Regions from separate parts of the Phyllobacterium ifriqiyense genome, predicted to be linked through region 1. Evidence: riboswitches for the same ligand, from Rfam matches in the RefSeq annotation. Region 1 holds a riboswitch; each other region holds the start of a gene.

Region 1 (4,155 bases):
TGTTTGTCTGAGAGCGAAAATTTCATCTTCTTGCCGATCAGCGCGATAAAGTTTGGTGAAGGGCTGGACAGGCAAGATTTGCCCCGTTATAGAGCGCTCACTGTCGTCGCGGAAGCGGCTGACGGGCACATAGCTCAGTTGGTAGAGCAGCTGACTCTTAATCAGCGGGTCGTAGGTTCGATCCCTACTGTGCCCACCATTTTTCTGAAACGAGGGCCGTATGGCCCTTTTTTCTTGCACCAAGCAAGCCTCGGCTTGTCCGAAACCTTCCACAGGAGATTTTCATGAGCGTTCGTCGTATTGAAGCAGGCCCTCGCATGAGCCAGGCCGTGATCCATGGTAATACAGTCTATCTGGCCGGTCAGGTAGGTGGTCCGGGCAAGAGCGTAACAGAACAGACTAAAGACGTCCTGGCCTCGGTTGATCGTTTGCTCAAAGAGGCAGGTACAGATAAGTCGAAGTTGTTGCAGGCCATCATCTGGCTTGATGACATGAAGGACTTTGGCGAAATGAATGCAATATGGGATGCATGGGTTGATCCGGCCAATGCTCCAGCACGCGCGACAGGTGAAGCCAAGCTTGCAACACCGGAATATAAGGTTGAAATCATCATCACGGCTGCAATCTAAAGATTGCGTATCCAAGTTTAATTGCTTGGGTGCACTGGATTTTTGGCGCGGGAATGAATAAAGTCCGCGCTTCTCCGGATTGCCGTTGTGGCAATTCTTCAAACGCTTGTCTGATTGTGGCCAGTTTTGGTACTGCAAGACGAGGCAAGCATGGGTAAGGAAAACGATTGCAAGTTCTCGTCCGTGATAACAATGTTGAACAAGCCCTACGGGTCTTGAAGAAAAAGATGCAGCGCGAAGGTCTATTTCGCGAAATGAAGGCCCGTCAGGCTTTCGAAAAGCCTTCTGAACGTCGTGTTCGCGAAAAAGCAGAAGCCGTTAGCCGCGCCCGCAAGGCCGCCCGCAAGCAGGCTCAACGCGAAGGCTTGTTGCCTGGACCAAAGAAAAAAGAACGTGTTGCACGCCCTGGCGCGCCAGCAGGTAACGACTATAATAATAATCGCTGATATCTGACGGGCTTTAACGCCCTTCATTGTGACGACAAACCCGCATGGCCAAAACGCTATAGCGGGTTTCGTTTTTGTGGGACTGCGCAGACATTCCGGGCAGTTTCAAAAAAGTGCCTTCTTGTGCGATGGGTCAATGTCTTTACTTATCGATTATCGCAGTTTTGGAGATATGATCCTATGGCACTCAAGCTCAATATTATAATCGCAAGCACGCGGCCCGGGCGTGGTGGTCCTGCTGTAGCAAAGTGGTTCAACGAATTCGCCAAGCAGGATGGCAAGTTCGACCCTGTGCTTATCGATTTGGCTGATTTCAAGTTGCCGGTCTACGACGAACCGAATCATCCCCGCATGAAGAAATACGAACATCTGCATACAAAGAAGTGGAGTGAGGCGATTGAGCCGGCCGACGCTTACATCTTTGTCATGCCTGAATATGACTACAACGCGCCACCTTCGCTCATCAATGCCTTGGTCTATTTATGGAATGAGTGGAACTACAAACCTGTAAGCTTTGTAAGTTATGGCGGTGTTTCCGGTGGTTTGCGTGCTACCGAATCGGTCAAAGGGTTGATCTCGGCACTCCGTATGGTTTCGCTTGCAGAAAGCGTTCCCATTCCTTCGTACCAGCAGTTTATCAACGATGATGGCGTGTTCACGCCAAATGAACTGATAACTACCAGCGCCAGCACGGTTTTGACTGAACTTGCAAAATGGGCAGGTGCTCTGAAACCGCTTCGCGCTTCGTAATTTTATGAAGCGCTTGACAGCAATACGTCAGGCGGTTCACTTTAGGCCATTCACCAGGGGAGTCCCGACAAGGGGCTGAGATACTGCTTCAGGCATAGCCAAGCGCAGTGACCCGTTGAACCTGATCCAGTTCACACTGGCGTAGGGACGGTGCAAAGGTTATCGCGCATAGTGCATTCGCACTGAATCCATGATTGGATTCGCGAGGCTTCTTTCATCCTTCCGGCTCAGAACTGGGTTTCCTGCAATAACGCAAAGGAACCTGACGATGACTGCTGTAACAAAAATTACCGAGGCCCCGAAAGTTTCAACCGGGCCGCTTCCCGCCTCAATCAAGATTTATAAACCAGGGCAGATACATGCTGATATTCGCGTTCCCTTGCGCGAAATTGCGGTTCATCCCACCGCTGGTGAGCCAAACCTTGCGGTTTACGATTCATCCGGTCCCTACACTGACGCAACTGTAAGCATCGATATCAATAAAGGGATCGAACGTGTTCGTGAGGCATGGAAAATCGGTCAACAGGCCGATAGCTATTCCTATAAGGGGCGAATAATCCAGTCAGCTGACAATGGCTTCGCCACGGGCGAGCGGCTTACAAGAGAATTTCCTGTTCAATATCAGCCACGCCGCGCTTACGACGGAAAAGCGATAACGCAGCTTGCTTACGCCCGTGCGGGAATTATTACGCCTGAAATGGAATATGTCGCCATAAGGGAGAATCTCGGTCGGGAAGCCGCACGGAACCAGGTTCGGGATGGCGAGTCATTCGGTGCATCGTTACCGGATCATGTGACACCGGAATTCGTACGGGAGGAAATCGCCAGGGGGCGGGCCATCATACCTGCCAATATCAATCATCCTGAGCTTGAGCCTATGATCATAGGTCGGAATTTCCTCGTGAAGATCAATGCCAATATCGGTAATTCCGCCGTCACATCGTCGATGGAGGAGGAAGTCGAAAAGATGGTTTGGGCTATCCGCTGGGGTGGCGATACGGTGATGGACTTGTCGACCGGGCGCAACATCCACAATATTCGCGAGTGGATTATCCGTAATTCGCCGGTTCCCATCGGAACTGTCCCGCTATATCAGGCGCTGGAGAAGGTTGGCGGTATCGCTGAAGATCTGACTTGGGAAGTTTACAGAGATACGCTGATCGAACAGGCAGAGCAGGGCGTCGACTACTTTACTATTCATGCCGGTGTCCGACTGCATTATATTCCACTGACGGTTAATCGTGTCACGGGCATCGTCTCGCGAGGCGGTTCAATCATGGCAAAGTGGTGCCTGCATCATCACCGGGAAAGCTTTCTTTATGAGCATTTCGAGGAAATCTGCGATATTTGCCGTGCTTATGATGTCAGTTTTTCACTCGGTGACGGATTGCGTCCCGGTTCAATAGCCGATGCAAACGACGCGGCGCAGTTTGCTGAGCTTGAAACATTGGGTGAACTGACTCAGATCGCTTGGGCCAGAGATTGCCAGGTTATGATCGAAGGTCCCGGTCATGTGCCGATGCACAAGATCAAAGAGAATATGGACAAGCAGCTTGCTGTTTGCGGAGAGGCACCATTCTACACGCTTGGACCGCTGACGACAGACATTGCTCCCGGCTACGATCATATTACCTCTGGCATCGGTGCTGCAATGATCGGCTGGTTTGGCACGGCGATGCTTTGTTATGTTACGCCTAAAGAACATCTGGGATTGCCCAATCGAGACGACGTAAAGGTCGGCGTTATTACCTACAAGATTGCTGCACATGCGGCGGATTTGGCCAAGGGGCATCCGGCGGCGAAGCTTCGAGATGATGCTCTATCCCGTGCGCGCTTTGAGTTTCGCTGGGAGGACCAGTTTAATCTCTCTCTTGATCCTGAGACGGCGAGACTCTACCACGATGAGACCTTGCCGAAAGAAGCGCATAAGGTTGCGCATTTTTGCTCAATGTGCGGGCCGAAGTTTTGCTCAATGCGCATTTCACACGACATTCGTGCGGAGGCTCAAAAAGAAGGCATGGCAGCGATGGCGGAGAAATTCCGCACAGGCGGCGAGCTCTATATGCCGCTCAATGCCGGGGAATGAGGTGAATATTCTGGTGAAAGGGGCCGGCGTTGCCGGCCTCACAGTTGCTTATGAGCTTCGAGCACGTGGAGCCGAAGTGACGATACTAGACCCCTTTGGCGGCGAAAATTCTGCAGCCTCCTGGTATGCCGGTGGCATGCTCGCACCTTGGTGTGAGCGCGAAAGCGCTGAACAGGCTGTCATTGATCTTGGAATGAACGCGGCCAATTGGTGGGAGTCTGTAATTCCCGGATCCGTGAGTCGC
Region 2 (4,155 bases), 1.7 Mb from region 1:
GTGGGCCGCATGAACAATCTGCAAGTGGCGGCTCTCAGTGTCGAAAATCTTGAAGTGAAGTATGATCGTTTTCGCGCATTGCGCGGCGTCAGTCTGGACGTCCAGCAGGGCGAGTCTTTTGGTCTGGTGGGCGAGAGCGGCTCGGGAAAGTCAACCTTGCTGCGAGCCGTCGCGGGACTTGCACCTGTTACCGGCGGCGCGATCACAGTCAATGGCAAGACGCTTGGCTCGTCGCGTACAAAAGCATTTTACCGCGAAGTGCAAATGGTGTTTCAGGACCCCTATGGTTCGCTGCATCCGCGCCAGACGGTGGATCGGCTGTTGCTGGAACCATTGGTCGTGCATGGCTTTGCCGATATCGAAAAACGTATCCTGCGCGCGCTTGATGAAGTGGGTCTTGGTTCAAGCTTTCGCTTTCGCTATTCGCATCAGCTTTCCGGCGGTCAACGCCAGCGGGTCGCCATTGCCCGTGCATTGATCCTGGAGCCTTCAATCCTGCTTCTTGATGAACCGACATCAGCCCTTGATGCTTCGGTACAAGCGGAAGTTCTCAACCTGCTGGAGCAGATAAGGCGGGATAGAAAGCTGACCTTTCTGATGGTCAGCCATGATCTGGCGGTGGTCACCCATATGTGCGACCGGCTGATGGTGATGCAGAATGGCGCAGAGGTGGAACGCCTGTCGGCGACAGACCTTGCCCGCCACGCAGTCAAGGAAGATTACACGCGCAATCTTCTTTTGGCGAGCGAGGGTTTTGTCCGGCCGGAAGCATCCATATAGAGCTGTAAGGTTCACCGGATTTTTACCATTGCTGAACATTCAGGCGCTCTTTACTGCCTGAATGCAGAATGGTGAAAATCTGAATGAATTTCATAAGCCGTCATTCACATGGCTGAATCAATGGTCTGCCCAGCGACTGGAGTGGGCCATGAAAAAAATAAGAAACTTTCTGAAAGACCGTAGTGGCGCGACAGCCGTCACATTTGCATTGTTGCTCGTACCTATGGTGGGAATGACCGGGCTTGCCGTGGATTATACCCGCGCAAGCGGCGATCGCTCACGATTGCAGGGCATTGCAGATTCCGCGGCATTGGCCGGAGCCTCCGTCTTTACGGGTGAAAACAAGGCTGCTGCCGAAGCAAGTGCACGCGCCTATCTGCGTGCTCATCTCGGCGCCGAGATGGATAAAATGCAGGTCGGCTTTGATACGAGCAATCAACGCGTGATTGTATCGCTCGCGGGCGAAACAAATACGCTTTTCATGAAGGTCCTAGCCAAGGAAAAAGTAGCTATAGGTGTGCTTGCGGAAGCATTGGCACCATTGAAACCGTCAAGCGCTGAAATCCAGATCGGAGCAGCGTATGGACATTGGGCTAAGAAAGTTTCTGTGATTGTCATTCGTCCTGGGACGACAAAAGAGGTCGTGCTGGGAACGGTAATATATGAAGCATCTGACCTCTCCGCTGAAGATGGTCGAGGCACTGGAAAAACGATAATAGACCCGGCTGACGGCAAGATCTTGCTCGGTGAATACAAAGAGTTCTTTCTTCGCATGGAGGTCAAAAAGAAGCCCTGCAATATCGGTAGATATGATTCCAATACCAGTAGCAGCTATGTTACATGCAGCCCGACAACGAATAGCGAATATAAAAACTATGATCTGAAGTTCACAACGAACGACCCCGCGCAATCAAAGTATCTTTTTGTAGGGGACACAGCGGACACGCTTAAGCAACTAGAAGATGGCGCAACGCTTGAGGAGTTGCTGGACTGCGATCAGCAATGGCATTTTCACGGATGGGAAGATGGAGGCGGTTGGGATAAGCAGGACTTCTTTTACAAGATCAAGGCCGCATGCAAGGCCGTTGACGGGGAATATGTCCGCCTGACGCGTTAAGCCAAATAACACCGGCGCATTGACTTCCATGATGCGCCGTCTCATCATGATTTCATTCCGAGGGGGGCATCGTACGATGCTGAGATGGCGCTGAGCCAAGACCCTTGAACCTGATCCGGATCATGCCGGCGTAGGAACGGGAATTGAGCAATTATCGCGCTGGTTCGTCTTTCTTCGCACATATCCGGGTCTCCAGTTTTGAAAATGGAGTCCGTGACGTGCCAAATGTAGATTACCGCCTCAATGCTATTGTCGATTTTGATGCTATTGGCCCTGACAAGGATTTAGGGGCGCTGGCTCTGGCTGCGGTGCGTGGCGGTGCAACAATTATCCAGTATCGTGACAAAAACTCCGCAACGCGTGACATGATTGATCGTGCACGGCAGATACACGCCGCGATCAAGGCGACAGGCGTGCCGCTGCTCGTCAATGACCGGATTGATGTTGCGCTTGCCGTAGGCGTGGAAGGTGTCCATGTGGGGCGCGAAGACATGGCGGTTGCCGATGTCCGACATCTCCTCGGGCCAAATGCGATTATCGGACTGACCGTCAAGAATGAACCGGACGCGCAAGCAGCGATTGATGGCGATATTGACTATGCCTGTATTGGCGGCCTGTTTGAAACACCCACCAAGGAAAACCTGCAACCGATCGGCTTTGACGGGTTCAAGCGCCTGGCTGCCATCATACGCAAGGCAAAACCGCATTTGCCTATAGGCGCTATCGCCGGTATTGGGCTCGAGCGCACGCCGCTTGCCATTGAAGCGGGTGCTGATGGTGTAGCGGTCATTTCTGCGATCTTCCGTCAGGACGATCCGCAAGGAGCGGCGCACACTTTGCGGTCGGCGGTGGATGAGGCATTGCAGGTAAGAGAGCCAGCATGACCGCAATAGCGCTGACTATTGCCGGGTCTGACAGCGGCGGCGGGGCAGGAATCCAGGCCGATTTGAAAACCTTCTCGGCGCTCGGTGTTTATGGCGCGAGTGTGCTCACCGCGATCACTGCGCAGAACACCCATGGTGTTACGGCCATTGAGAATCTTTCGCCCGATATCATCCGGGCTCAGATGGACGCGGTTCTTTCCGACCTTGAGGTGAATGCAATCAAGATCGGCATGGTATCGACAGTATCAACCATAGAGACAATTGCGCAGGGGCTTGATCGCTGGCAGCGCAAAGCGGTGTTCGATCCTGTCATGGTTGCAACTGCGGGCGACCCTTTGCTGGAGCCAGCGGCAATCGACGCTCTGCGCCAGCTTCTCTTGCCGCGCGCGCTGCTGCTGACTCCCAATTTGCCGGAGGCGGCCTTGCTAACAAATATGCCGATTGCCGAAGATGAAGCCCAGATGGTGCGGCAAGCGAAAAAGCTGCTCGAACTCGGTCCCTCAGCCGTACTTATAAAGGGCGGACATGCCAAGGGGGATATGAGCACCGATATTCTGCTTGATGGGTCCGGAATGGAGCGATTTTCGACGCCGCGTATCAAGACAGTCAATGATCATGGTACTGGATGCACACTAGCGTCTGCCATTGCCGCTGGCCTGGCAAAAGGAATGGCTCTGCATGGTGCCGTTAGTGAAGCCAAGGACTATCTGACGGCTGCCATGGCGGCTGGCGAAATGCTCAAAGTCGGCAGCGGGCGTGGGCCGGTTCACCACTTCCATCGCTGGTGGGCGGCCTAGCAGCACCGGTGCAGTTTTGATTTCAGAGTGGAGCGGCGGTGCTGGCTGGTGTCGCGTTGCTCAAGCCTGTGGTTGCTCCACTGGTGGAGGCTGCCGAAGCAATGTCAGGCCGTTGCATCGGCAACGGGATCGCTGCCGGAAACGCCACAGCGGGTTCTTCTGAATAAGCGAGTTGCGCCGGCATGGCAGCCGGTGTTTCAGCGGGAGCCATCGCCGTCATCGTCGCGGGTGCAACAGGCGTGCTTGACGGTTTCAGGCCGGTCTCTTCCAGAAGGCCCTTTTTCTTGGCCTGATAATAATAGCCGCGAGCGTAAAGCCGCACGGCCTGATCAGGATTGTTATCGGCAACCTTGTAGGCGCCAGCAAGATACTTCACGCCAAATTTGAGATTTGTTTCTGCATCCAGCAAATCCTGCGCGGAGCCGGTGTGACCCATGCCGCGTGCTGTCGCGGGCAACATCTGCATCAGACCCCAATAGGGACCGTTGCGAGCCTGTGGATTACCGCGGCTTTCCCGATGCACAATGCGGCGAACCAGCGATTCAGGCACTTCGTAGGCAACCGAATATTTTGAAAT
Region 3 (4,155 bases), 2.4 Mb from region 1:
TGGCAATTGCGCGCCAGACGGTCGCTTCGGACAGGAGACGGGTAATATCTGCCGACAAGCCGGAAATGACAGTGCCTGCCATGGGCAAGGCGACGAACAGAAAACCGGATATAATCAGAACAATGTTCCATAGTCTTTGCGGCAATGAAGGCATGTCGAAGCGGCGGGTCGTGGTACGCAAGCTGAAGCCTTCTTCTGTCGGACGCCCAGCGAGCGATAGAAGGCCGAGCACGATAATTGTCAGGCAAAGCTGAAGAAGCGTCAGGGACACCGCTCTGGCTATATCAAAATCGAAATGAAGCGACTGGTATATTGCAACTTCGAGTGTCGTGGCGCGAGGCCCTCCGCCGAGTGTCAGCACCACGGTGAATGAAGTAATGCACAGCATGAAGATCAAGCCAGCTACACCCGATATACTGCGTAAAATGACCGGCCATTCGATTAATTTGAACTGTGTCCAGTTGCTCATCCCCAGTTGTGAGGAGAGTTTCCAATAATCTTCGGGAATGGAATCCAGACCTGAGAGAATGAGCCGTGTCGCCAATGGCAAATTGAAAAATACATGGGCGAGAAGAATGCCCGTCAGCCCGTAAATATCGGGAACCAAATCAAGCCCCAGCCATCCGAGGATAGCAGCCAGCAAACCGTTTCGTCCGTAAATGCTGGTGACACCGAGCACGGCAACGAGCGCTGGCAGCGCCAGAGGCAAGGCAAACAGACGCAGGAGCATTGCGCGTCCCGGAAAGCTCTGCTGCGCATGCAATGCACGGGCAAGCGGGATGGCAAAGCCGACAGAAAGCACCATGGAAAGGAGCGCTTGAAGGATTGTGAAGCGTGCAATCCGCCAAATGTAGCTGTCAAAAGTAGCAAAGCCCTCCGTGCCTCCACGGAAAGATTCAATGGCGAGACTGAGGAGAGAGCCGCCCGCCAATATGCCCAGAAAGGCGAGAGCGAGACCTCCCGCCAAGGGTTTCATCGAAGAGGCGGCCATCTATGCTACTTGCTCATGGCTTCAAGCCACTCGTCGATCCAGGCTTTGCGATTTTTCGCCACTTCTTCAGATGTGAAAGTCAGTGTCTTTGCTGGCTTTACCAATGTGTCAAAGGCTGGATTGAGCGGATTTGAGGTTTTAGCTGCAGGATACATCCAATTGTTTTCGGGAATGGTATCCTGAAATGCCGTACCGGTAACAAATGTCAAAAACTGCGCAGCAAGCGGGTTCTTGGCTCCGTTTACAGTTTGCGCTGCAACCTCGACCTGCAGGTAATGTCCTTCATCGAAGGATGCTGCCTGGTACCGATCGGTTTTGTCCGCGATCAGATGATAAGCGGGCGACGTAGTATAGGAAAGCACCATGGGCGCTTCACCTTTGGTAAAAAGCCCATAGGCTTCTGACCAGCCGGGCGTGACGGTTAAAACGCGATCCTTGAGTTTGGCCCAGGCTTCACTGGCCTTGTCCCCGTAAACTGATTTCATCCACAATACGAGACCAAGGCCCGGTGTAGACGTGCGAGGATCTTCAATAACGATCTTCTGCTTCGGATCGCCATCAACCAAATCCTTCAGACTAACCGGTGCGTCTTTGACTTTCTCTGTGTCATAAATGACAGCGAAGTAGCCATAATCATAGGGAACGAAAATGCTGTCCTTGAAGCCACCAGGAATGTCGATAGCAGTTGTATCTATGCCATGCGGCGCAAAAAGTCCGGTTTGCTGAGCTTCAAAAGTCAGGTTCGTATCCAGACCGAGAACAATATCCGCCTTTGTCGATGCGCCTTCAAGCTTCAGACGGTTAAGCAGCGCAACGCCATCGGCGACTGCTACAAAGTCAACAGTACAGGTGCATTGCTTCTCAAAGGCTTCTTTGACTTTTGGCCCTGGCCCCCATTCAGAGGTAAAGCTTTCATAGGTGTAGACTGTCAGCTTGCCATCCGCATTTGCTGGGCTGGAAAGGCCAAATGCCAATGCGCTGGAAACAAGGGCAAATTTCATAAATTCGAGTGGCTGCATAGGCGCCTCCTAAAGTTGAATTTCAAAAGGATAGGTGCGCCGGCTTGTGAAGCCGCATCTAATCCCTCCGCCGGTACAAACCGGATCAGGTTCCGCGGGTTGACTGGATTGGTTCCAGTCTCTCAGCCTGTTGATGCAGGCACCCCGTTAGAGCAAAGCCAGATTAGTGACTGTGTCCTGCCAACGCAAGCGCCCATCGCCTAGCTGGTTGTTTTTGTTATGCCTTCCCCTTGCCACGCCCGCTTTTGCGTCTGGCTATTGAGATGGTGGGAAAGACGGGCGGTCATCGAAGCGCGTCTTTGTAGTAGGTAAGCGATCCGAAGACCGCCCGTCCGGCGATTTTGCATTCTGCCCGTTCCGCTTGGGAGGCCTCGGCTACCCAAGGAGTGCCATTTGCGGCACGCCATGCGTTAGCCTTGCGCCCCTTAAAGTGCTCGTCCAGCACGCGCCGTTCCTAGTAACGGCAGGGGAACCCTTGGACAGAACGTCCCCGGATGGCGGGTCCGTAACCCGCCATCGGAGGCGCCCATCCTTCCCCAAACTTCGAACGGCTCCGGAAGCTGTTCCCCGCGGGAAGGACGCGAGCAGAATAATTCAGAGCGGGAACTGTTGGATAAGTTTGTCGAGATTATTTTAGGAAGGCCTGATTTGCACAAGCCAAATGCGCCCTTCGGACAAGCTCAGGATGAGGGAGGTCGGTTGATTGCAGGGCACCAACTATTGCAACTATTGCAACTCTTGCAACGCTAGCAAGTTGTCGCTGCAACCCACAAAACTTCCCTCATGGTGAGCTTGTCGAACCACGCACTATATCGAATGCAGCTTATCCACCTCACTCGCGGCGAGTCATCCTGAGCTAGTTGAGGGTTGAGTTGCTCAAAATTGGATTGCCCTCAAGTTTGAACTCATCGATAAAGGCGCGAATGATCGCGACGAGCATTTCGGGTTGTTCCACGCAGGGAATATGCCCGGCATCCTTGATGACTTCGTAGCGCGCGCCCGGAATCAATTTAGCCATTGAAAGCACGACGTCCGGCGGTGTTGAGCCATCTTGATCCCCCACAATACAGATTGTTGGAACCGATATTCGGCCTGCGTCTTCTGTCAGGTCTGCATCACGAATTGCTGCGCAGGTTCCGGCATATCCGGCCAATGGTTGACGGATCAGCATGTTCCGGTAGCCGGTTAAGGCAGGGCTGCTTTCACGATGAAATGTCGGGGTAAACCAGCGTTCGAGGATCGTGTCGGCGATGCTTTCAATACCATTTTCCTCAAGCGCGGCAATACGTGCGTTCCAGGAATGGGCATTGCCAATCTTGTGCGCGGTATCACACAAGACCAGTGCCCGAACCAGATCGGGACGGGAAGCATAAAGCCCCTGCGCAATCAGTCCGCCGACAGAAAGACCGCAAATGATTGCATTTTTAACATTGAGGAAATCCAGCAGACCTGCCAGATCGACGACATGATCGTCGAGAGAATAGGGAGACGTGCCGACACTCGAAAGCCCGTGGCCGCGCTTATCATAGGTGACGATAGCAAAATCACCCGCCAGGCGAATAATGACATCGCGCCAGATGCGGAAGTCAGTGCCCAGAGAATTGGCAAAAACGATCACAGGTTTTGACGCTGGTCCGCCAATCAGCTGATAATGCAGCGTCACACCATTTATATCGGCAAATTGCACCTTGCTCTCCCTTTTATCCAGAATGATATGTGCGTACGGTTCTGTAGAATGAATGATCAGGGACGATCAACCGCCGAATAATTATCTATTGATGAAGCGGCAACAGTCCGGCTCAAATCAACAGGCAAGAAGAAAGCATATGAGGCAGCATGATGGGTGACGTATTTATCTGCGACTATATCCGGACGCCCATTGGCCGTTTTGGTGGATCACTGGCTGGAGTTAGGGCGGACGATCTTGGGGCTATTCCAATCAAGGCATTGATGGAGCGTAATAAATCGGTCGATTGGGCAGCAATCGATGAAGTGATTTATGGATGCGCCAATCAGTCTGGCGAAGACAATCGCAATGTCGCCCGCATGTCGGCACTGCTTGCGGGATTGCCCGTGGAGGTGCCCGGCACCACGATGAACCGGCTATGCGGTTCCGGCATGGATGCCATCATCACAGCCGCACGC

The links. Region 1 has a riboswitch for thiamine pyrophosphate ahead of thiC (phosphomethylpyrimidine synthase ThiC). Riboswitches for the same ligand answer to the same signal wherever they lie in the genome.
Region 2: another riboswitch for thiamine pyrophosphate. It lies ahead of thiE (thiamine phosphate synthase); the one in region 1 lies ahead of thiC (phosphomethylpyrimidine synthase ThiC).
Region 3: another riboswitch for thiamine pyrophosphate. It lies ahead of thiB (thiamine ABC transporter substrate binding subunit); the one in region 1 lies ahead of thiC (phosphomethylpyrimidine synthase ThiC).

Annotation. Positions count from the first base shown of each region.
Region 1 covers NZ_JAUSZT010000003.1:3,174,353-3,178,507, reverse strand. The annotation lists gene QFZ34_RS23110 (PhzF family phenazine biosynthesis protein) at 1-11, shown strand, start outside; tRNA gene QFZ34_RS23105 (tRNA-Lys) at 124-199, shown strand; gene QFZ34_RS23100 (RidA family protein) at 285-629, shown strand; gene rpsU (30S ribosomal protein S21) at 797-1,075, shown strand; gene QFZ34_RS23090 (NADPH-dependent FMN reductase) at 1,256-1,825, shown strand; TPP riboswitch at 1,871-1,991, shown strand; gene thiC (phosphomethylpyrimidine synthase ThiC) at 2,094-3,911, shown strand; gene thiO (glycine oxidase ThiO) at 3,913-4,155, shown strand, end outside.
Region 2 covers NZ_JAUSZT010000003.1:1,451,838-1,455,992, forward strand. The annotation lists gene QFZ34_RS14560 (ABC transporter ATP-binding protein) at 1-13, shown strand, start outside; gene QFZ34_RS14565 (ABC transporter ATP-binding protein) at 10-780, shown strand; gene QFZ34_RS14570 (TadE/TadG family type IV pilus assembly protein) at 929-1,897, shown strand; TPP riboswitch at 1,948-2,051, shown strand; gene thiE (thiamine phosphate synthase) at 2,116-2,781, shown strand; gene thiD (bifunctional hydroxymethylpyrimidine kinase/phosphomethylpyrimidine kinase) at 2,778-3,578, shown strand; gene QFZ34_RS23385 (transglycosylase SLT domain-containing protein) at 3,601-4,155, opposite strand, start outside.
Region 3 covers NZ_JAUSZT010000003.1:789,839-793,993, reverse strand. The annotation lists gene thiP (thiamine/thiamine pyrophosphate ABC transporter permease) at 1-991, opposite strand, end outside; gene thiB (thiamine ABC transporter substrate binding subunit) at 997-2,010, opposite strand; TPP riboswitch at 2,056-2,167, opposite strand; gene pcaD (3-oxoadipate enol-lactonase) at 2,867-3,697, opposite strand; gene pcaF (3-oxoadipyl-CoA thiolase) at 3,850-4,155, shown strand, end outside.